2 linked regions of the Puniceicoccus vermicola genome follow. Each later gene encodes a partner of the first gene's protein in a complex. Links are inferred from orthologs where the notes say so. Each region holds a gene or a part of one and is shown on either strand. Other genes may lie near its edges.

What was found. The genes of interacting proteins can lie anywhere in the genome.
Region 2: the proteins of accD (region 1) and accC are in contact, whole or in part, in a solved structure (PDB 8UXZ), measured with the Escherichia coli proteins. The link is inferred for Puniceicoccus vermicola from one-to-one orthologs.

The regions. Positions count from the first base shown.
Region 1 is NZ_JACHVA010000138.1:22,260-25,865, forward strand. What follows is about bases 1-2,875. They hold accD (acetyl-CoA carboxylase, carboxyltransferase subunit beta), read left to right. Parts: upstream 1-940; coding sequence 941-1,810; downstream 1,811-2,875. Other genes in these bases: truA (tRNA pseudouridine(38-40) synthase TruA), read left to right, coding at 1-135; H5P30_RS19630 (ComF family protein), read left to right, coding at 122-877; H5P30_RS19640 (hypothetical protein), read right to left, coding at 2,050-2,445; H5P30_RS19645 (fumarylacetoacetate hydrolase family protein), read left to right, coding at 2,550-2,875. Outside these bases: more of H5P30_RS19645, read left to right, coding at 2,876-3,344.
Region 2 is NZ_JACHVA010000033.1:9,983-13,942, forward strand. What follows is about bases 1,125-3,960. They hold accC (acetyl-CoA carboxylase biotin carboxylase subunit), read left to right. Parts: upstream 1,125-1,766; coding sequence 1,767-3,155; downstream 3,156-3,960. Other genes in these bases: accB (acetyl-CoA carboxylase biotin carboxyl carrier protein), read left to right, coding at 1,289-1,756; H5P30_RS02565 (Asp23/Gls24 family envelope stress response protein), read left to right, coding at 3,161-3,592; amaP (alkaline shock response membrane anchor protein AmaP), read left to right, coding at 3,604-3,960. Outside these bases: H5P30_RS02545 (hypothetical protein), read left to right, coding at 1-8; H5P30_RS02550 (transposase), read right to left, coding at 95-1,000. UniProt on the Escherichia coli protein: This protein is a component of the acetyl coenzyme A carboxylase complex; first, biotin carboxylase catalyzes the carboxylation of the carrier protein and then the transcarboxylase transfers the carboxyl group to form malonyl-CoA.

The sequences.
Region 1 (3,606 bases):
GCCTCCGGAAAACTTGCCCCCGCGCGAATCGGGGCCCTCCTCGAAGAAAAGCAACGGACTCCCGAGGTCCATACCGCTCCCGCCTGCGGTCTCTTTCTCGACGAGGTATTCTATGAGGAGGATGACCTCTCCTAAGCTCCAGAAATCCGCCTTCTCCCACTGGGCCAAGTCTCTGCTGGACCTCTTCTATCCCCGCAATTGCCTCCTTTCCGGAGAACCCCTCGGCGACGGCGAGTTTCTCTACCTGACCGACTGGGTTTCCCGCCGCTTGCCCGTCATCCGCGATCCCCGCTGCCCCGTCTGTGGGCACCCGTTCTTCGGCGATATTGAAGAGAGCCCCGTCTGCCAACATTGCGAAAACCTGCGCCCCGTTTTCCGCCAAGGCCGCTGTGGCTACCTTCTCAAACGGGATACTCGGACAATTCTTCACTCCTTTAAATATCGCAAGAAGGCCTATCTGGCCCCGGACATCGCCCTCCTTCTCGCCAAGGCCCCCGGCTTCCTCGAATTTATTCAGGATGCGGTGATCGTCCCAGTCCCCCTCCACCCGAGAAAACTCCGGAAGAGGGGCTTTAACCAGACCGAAGAGATTCTCCGTCACCTCGAACCCCATGTGCCCGGAGGACTCAATATCCGTCCACTGCTTCAAAGGCTCGTCGACAACGATTCACAGACGCGGGCCGATCGGCAGGAGCGGATGAAACGCGTGAAAGGAGCCTTTGGGATCGCTCCCAACGCAGAGATCCCCGATTCTCAGACTCGCTGCCTCATCTTTGACGACGTTTTCACCACCGGAGCGACTCTCAATACCTGTGCTCAAATCCTTAACAAAGCGGGAATTCGGCAAATTGATGTCGCTGCCTTTGCACATGGATAAAAAATTCCTCGCCTCGAAAAGCCGCCGTCGTCTAGCGTAGTAAGTTAATCCTTTCCCTAATACATGGCACTTTTCAGCAAACCGAACTATTCCCGAGTCACCGTTAATCGCAAGGACATCCCCAAGGGGCTGTGGACGAAATGTCCAAAATCCGGCGAAATCATCTATAATAAGGAGCTCGAGCAGAACCTGATGGTGGTGCCCAAGAGCGGCTACCACTTTCCACTTCCCGCGCCAGCCCGCATTGATTCTCTGATCGACGAGGGGACCTGGGAAGAAAAAGACAACGATCTGGTATCGGTCGATCCTCTTCAGTTCCGTGGCCCCTCCTCCTCCTATCCGGAGAAGCTGGAGCAGTATCAGAAAAAGACTCAGCTGAAGGACGCCGTTCTCTCGGGTCACGGTGAACTCTCCGGGATTCCGGTGAACCTGGCCGTCATGGATTTCCGTTTCCTTGGTGCCTCCATGGGTTCGGTAGTCGGAGAAAAGATCACCCGTGCGATTGAACGTGGGCTCGATGAGAAAACCCCGGTCATTATCGTCTCCACATCCGGTGGAGCCCGCATGTACGAAGGGATTCTCAGCCTCATGCAAATGGCCAAGACCAGCGCCGCTCTCGGCAGACTCGCCGAAGCCCGCCTGCCCTACATTTCTATCCTGACCAATCCCACGATGGCTGGCGTCATGGCCAGCTTCGCCTCATTGGGAGACCTGATCGTCGCTGAACCCGCAGCCCTAGTCGGTTTTGCCGGTCCTCGCGTCATCAAGGAAACCACGCAGCAAGACCTACCGCCCGGCTTCCAAACCTCCGAATTCCTTCTCGATCACGGGCTGATTGACCAAATCATCCCCCGTCTAGAGATGAAGGCCCGTCTCACCCACTTCCTCACCGCCTTCACCGGCCGGAAGCTCGAAGAGACCGCCGCCTCCTAAAAAAGGCTTCAGAGAAAAAGCGTACCACAGGCTGCCAGCCTGTGCGTTCATCACAGGGCGAACCAACCCTCCGAAAAGTTCTAGCCGCTGAACAGGCCAGCCGAGGAAAAGTACCACAGGCTGCCAGCCTGTGAGGATTCCTCCAAAGGATCCCTTCATCTCGGGGGAGACCTCCTTCCCCTCCGCGCGGAGCGTCAACTCTTCGCGAGCCTCTCAGGGGATACGCTGAAACCCAGTCCTCAACCCAAAGCTTCCAGCCGCTCCTGCAACTTCCGGATCCTCTTCGAATTCTTCGCAAAGATCACCGCGGCGACCGCAAACAGGCAGAGACCGAATCCAATGCAGAAGATTGAGGAAAACGAGAATGAATTCAGAAATCCTCGAGAGCTCCCTTCGGAGTTTTCCTGGACCCGACGGACGGTCTCAAACCCGATGATCTGAACAAACAGACCAAACCCGACCAGCGGGAGACAAAGACGCATCCGCCAGTCTCCGAGGCTCTGCTTCTCCTCCTCCAGCCACTGACGCTCCGACATCCCCGACTGATCCCCGTCAAAGGTGTCACCCGAAGACGTTTTCAGCTCCTTCAGAATTTGCTTCTGTTGCAGTTCGGTGTGCGGATCTCCGTAGCTCATAAACTGATCCTATGCGAATTCCTCCCTGCGGCAAGCTTGAGTGCGAAACTCGTCCCTGAGCAAAGATGTTTGAAAGCCCGGCGGGATGGCGTCAGTTTTGCGTTATGAGAATCGCGAGAATCCTTACGGTCGGCGGCCCGACTTATGCAGTTCAACACGCCGGGGGAGGATTTTCCCGACTCGAAGGAGACCTCTTCGGAGATCTACACGATACGGGAGAAGCGATCGAAGGCTCACTCCTCACCCCGCTCGTTCCCCCGACCATCTACTGTATCGGACTCAACTACCGGGCCCACGCCGAAGAGACCGGGAAAAAAGTGCCGGAGTTTCCTGTCGTCTTCATGAAATCCCCAACCGCCCTGCAGCACCCGGAAAAGCCGATTATCCTCCCTGACGAATCCGTCACCCAGACCGTCGACTACGAAGCTGAGCTCACCGTCATTATTGGGAAGGACTGCAAGAACGTCTCGCGCGAGAAAGCCCTCGAGGTAGTCTTCGGCTACACTTGCTCCAACGACGTCAGTGCCCGCAATTGGCAAACCCCACGCGGAGGGGGACAGTTTTGCCGGGCCAAGACTTTCGACACCTTCTGCCCTCTCGGCCCCGTAATCGTCACCGCAGACGAAATACGAGATCCGGGACAACTCCGGCTCTCGACCACTCTGAATGGAAAGACCATGCAGGACTCCAAAACCGAGGACCTAATTTTTGACGTCCCAGCCCTCATCGAATTCTTGAGTAAGGATACCACCCTCGCCGCCGGAACCATTATTCTCACCGGCACCCCTCAGGGAGTTGGGGTCGCGCGGGATCCAGCCGTCTACCTCAAGGATGGAGATGTCGTCGAAATTTCAATCGAAGGAATCGGCTCCCTCCGGAATCCCGTTCAGGCCAATTAATCGCGAAACTGGCACCTACTCTGACGACGACGGGGAGCTTTGTTCTCTCATACCGAATTTAGTAAGTTTTGACCGTTATGGTGCAGCGCAGAATCGAAGCAGCGCAAGGCGCAGGGATCGGATTCGTATCGAGATACGCTCCGATCCCTGCAACGCCGCGACCTTCGATTCTGGGCGCATCCCCCCTGGGACGGGCGGGAAATGAGCCTGAGCAGCGTTAGCCCAAATGGCACGGGTCGCAGACCCACCTCCAACTGGGCCG
Region 2 (3,960 bases), on another replicon or contig:
AGAACTAATCTCGATCAAGTAGGCCCCACGGGGCGCGGCCCCGGAAATTTCAGTTATTCCAAACTCTTTTCGAGAAGACACGAAAACAGAGCCGTCACCCAAACAACCCCTTGCGCAAGCCAGTACCAATAGACAGCCCTTTCCAGTCACTCCCACGCAACGGATGAGGTCTTCGCGCTCGCTTCCCTTCCGGTTCGTTTTCTAGAAACTTGTTCACAAAGTCTTCCGATCCCAGCACCATCCCGTCCGAAAAATAGCGAACCCGGCACCGCAAAACCACCGAAAGAGGCAACTTCCCCTTCTCCTCTTGCAAAACCCGCACCGCTTCTTCGTGGGAAATCGATGCTTTCCCTTCTTTCTCACCATCACCAGCCCCATACAAAGTCTGCCGATACCCCGCCAGGTCCTTATCCACAACAGAAAGCCCGGCCCGAGCCAACCGCCCGCCCCCAAGCGCCTCCGCATACCCACAAAATCGATAATCCTTAGGATCCGCAACCAACCCCGCCCGAACCGCGTTCAAGTCGATATAGGCCGCTACCGTTCTGAGTGCCCACCGACCCCCTTCCACCAGCACACTCTTAAAACGTGCCGACCAAAGCGGCCCAAACCGATCCCGCGACCGATTGAACCAAAGCGTAAAACGGAGCTTCAGAGTCCGCATAAACTCCGAAACATCATGCATCCGGCGGGTCAGTTCCTTACGCAACTCCCTCCCATCAAGAAAGTTATCCTTCAAATGCCCCTCCAAAACCTCAGCAGGCATTGGATTCCAAGGAGTAGGCTTAGGATACAGCTTGCGATACCGACGAACCAACTCCGCATCCGGAACCTCCGTCCCTGCTGGTGGCACCTCCACCAAAATATGAAAATGGTTCTTCATCACCGCATAAGTAACCACCCGAACCCCGGAAAACTCAGCAACCTGCCATATCATTTTCCGCAAAACCTCCCGCTCCCGGTCGCCAAAGAGAGCCTCCCCATTCACCGTCCGACTCATTAGATGATGATACGACAACCGATCCGATTCTCTGCGTCTTAATTTGCCCATCCCCAAACCAACCCCGCCCACTGAGCACCGTCAAACATATTTAGAACAGTTATATAAATTCGAATCATTCCGACAATCGAATCTTTTATCGACATCCCTCATTCCGGCGTCCAAAAACCATGGCCGGTTCAAATTCTCTAAAGGGTTGCAGATAAGGACGGAAGCCTCCTACTATCCACCTTTGCAGCGATTTGCCGAACCATTAAACAATTCAATAAACCCAACAAAGGAAACGCTTTGGACATCGATCAGATCGAAAAACTCGTCGAACTCATGAAGGACAGTGACCTGTCTTCCATGGAAATCGAAGAGGAGACCTTTCGTATTCGTCTCGCTCGCGAGAAAGAAATCATCGCCGTACACGGTGGTGGTGGCGCAAGTGCTCCCGCACCTCTGCCGAGCCCGGCTACCAGTGCTCCGGCTGCTGCTGGAGGAGCTTCTGCTCCCGAGCCCGAGGAAAAGGGAATTGTTTACGTGAAATCTCCCATGGTGGGAACTTTCTACCGTGCTCCTTCGCCGGACAGCCCTCCCTTTGCGGAAGAGGGTGGTAAGGTTAAAGCCGACTCCGTCGTTTGCATTATCGAAGCGATGAAAGTCATGAACGAAATCCAATCCGAAGTGAGTGGAAAGATCGTCGAGATTCTCGTGGAGAACGGCGAACCTGTCGAATTTGGACAGGCCCTGATGAAGGTAAAGGAAGGCTAATCGCCGAGGTATGCTAAAAAAAATCCTCATCGCCAACCGCGGGGAAATTGCCCTTCGAGTGATTCGTGCCTGCCGAGAGCTGGGCATTGAGACTCTCGCGGTTTACTCTGAAGCCGACGAACAGTCGATCCACTGTCAGGTGGCTGACGATGCTATCTGCATCGGACCGGCCGCCAGTTCCGAGAGCTATCTGAAGGCCGACCGGATCCTCAGTGCGGCCGAGCTCGCCAACGTCGACGCGATTCACCCTGGGTACGGATTCCTGTCCGAGAATGCTGATTTCGCCGAACAGTGCGAAAGCTGCAACATCAAGTTCATCGGGCCTTCCTCCAACACGATCCGGATCATGGGCGACAAGGCCTTGGCCCGGGAAACCGTGAAGGCTGCCAAGGTTCCGACCGTTCCGGGGAGTGCTGGGGCGATTCAGGACGACAAGGAGGCGCTGAAATTGGCCAAAGAGATCGGATTTCCGGTTATCATTAAAGCCGTTTCCGGTGGGGGTGGACGCGGAATGCGCGTGGCTCACAATGCCGTCGCCTTTCAACGGGAATTCGAAAGTGCCCGCAACGAAGCCGAAAAGGCTTTCGGGGACGCTTCCGTCTACGTCGAGAAGTTCATTCAGGATCCGCGCCACATCGAGTTTCAGATTCTCGCCGACGAGCACGGCAAGATCGTCCACCTCGGTGAGCGCGATTGCTCTGTGCAACGCCGTCACCAAAAGGTGATCGAAGAGGCTCCTTCTCCTTTCCTCTCTTCCGACCTCCGTCGCAAGATGGGCCGGGCCGCGGTCAAGGCTGCTGAAGCGGCGAACTACCAGAATGCTGGTACAATCGAGTTCCTCGTCGATAAAAACGGAGATTTCTACTTCATCGAGATGAACACCCGGATTCAGGTGGAGCATCCAGTTACGGAAATCGTCACTGGAATCGACCTGATCAAGAAGCAGATTCAAATCGCTTCGGGCGAGCCCCTCGGAATCGAACAGAAGCAGGTCCGCATCAGTGGCAAACACGCCATTGAGTGCCGTATTTGCGCCGAAGATCCGTCCCGTAATTTTGCCCCTTCACCGGGTGAGATCAAACTCTACTTCCCTCCCGGTGGCCCTGGGGTTCGCGTAGATTCTCATGTGTATTCCGGCTATCCGGTCCCCCCTCATTACGACTCCATGATCGGAAAACTGATCACGTACGGAGAAACTCGTGAGGAGGCAATTGTCCACATGAACCGGGCACTGAAGGAATATCTGATCCGCGGCATCAACACCAACATTCCCTTCCTCCAAGCAATTGTCAGCGACCCGGTATTCCGCCAGGGGCAAACGACGACCCGCTACGTGGAAGAATTCCTGGCCCGGACTCCTCGGTACCTTCTCTCTCCCACTCAACCCGATAAAGTATAAACGCTATGGAACAACCGAACTCATCCGATAACGAATCCACTGTCCCATTTGTCTCCGAGGAGAGTTCGACTCTTGGCGAGATTCGGATCAACCATAGCGTCGTCGCCAACATCGTTCGAATCGCGACCCTGAGCGTCCCTGGAGTTCACTCCGTGGGCGGTGGCCGATTCGAGGGCATTACCGAGATGTTTGCCAAGCGTGAAGGCGAACGGGGTGTGCGCGTCAGCGAAGACGAAGGCGGGACCTACGAGATCGACATCCGCGTCATTCTGGATTTCGGAGTTGAGCTGGCCCGCACGGGCGGACAGATCCAGCAGACCGTTCGCGAAGAAGTTTCGAAGATGACGAGCAAAGATGTCGCTCGGGTAGATATTACCATCGACGGCGTCCATGTTCCTGAAGAACCAAAGCAAGAATCGGGACAGTGGACTGGCTAAAACCATAAGCCATGGAGGAAAAAATCAAAAGCTGGTTCACCGAGTTGGTGGGCACCGACTTCCAGTTTCTGGCGCAGAGAGAGTTCCAGTTTATCGTGGGGGCCGCTCTGGCGCTCCTTATCATCCTCCTCATAATTCGGTACCGCCCCGGACGTCGGATCCGCGCCTTCCGAGGGGAAACGGGCCGGGTGGACATTTCCCGCCATGCCATCCACGAACTGGTTCGTTCTGCATGCGAGCAGATGCCGGAAGTGTACAAATCCTCGATCAAAATCAAGGTTCGCCGGAAACTGAGCATCACGGTTCGCATTCGACTCGAAAGCAAAGCTTATCTACGGGATACAGCTTCATTCCTACAGGCCCACCTC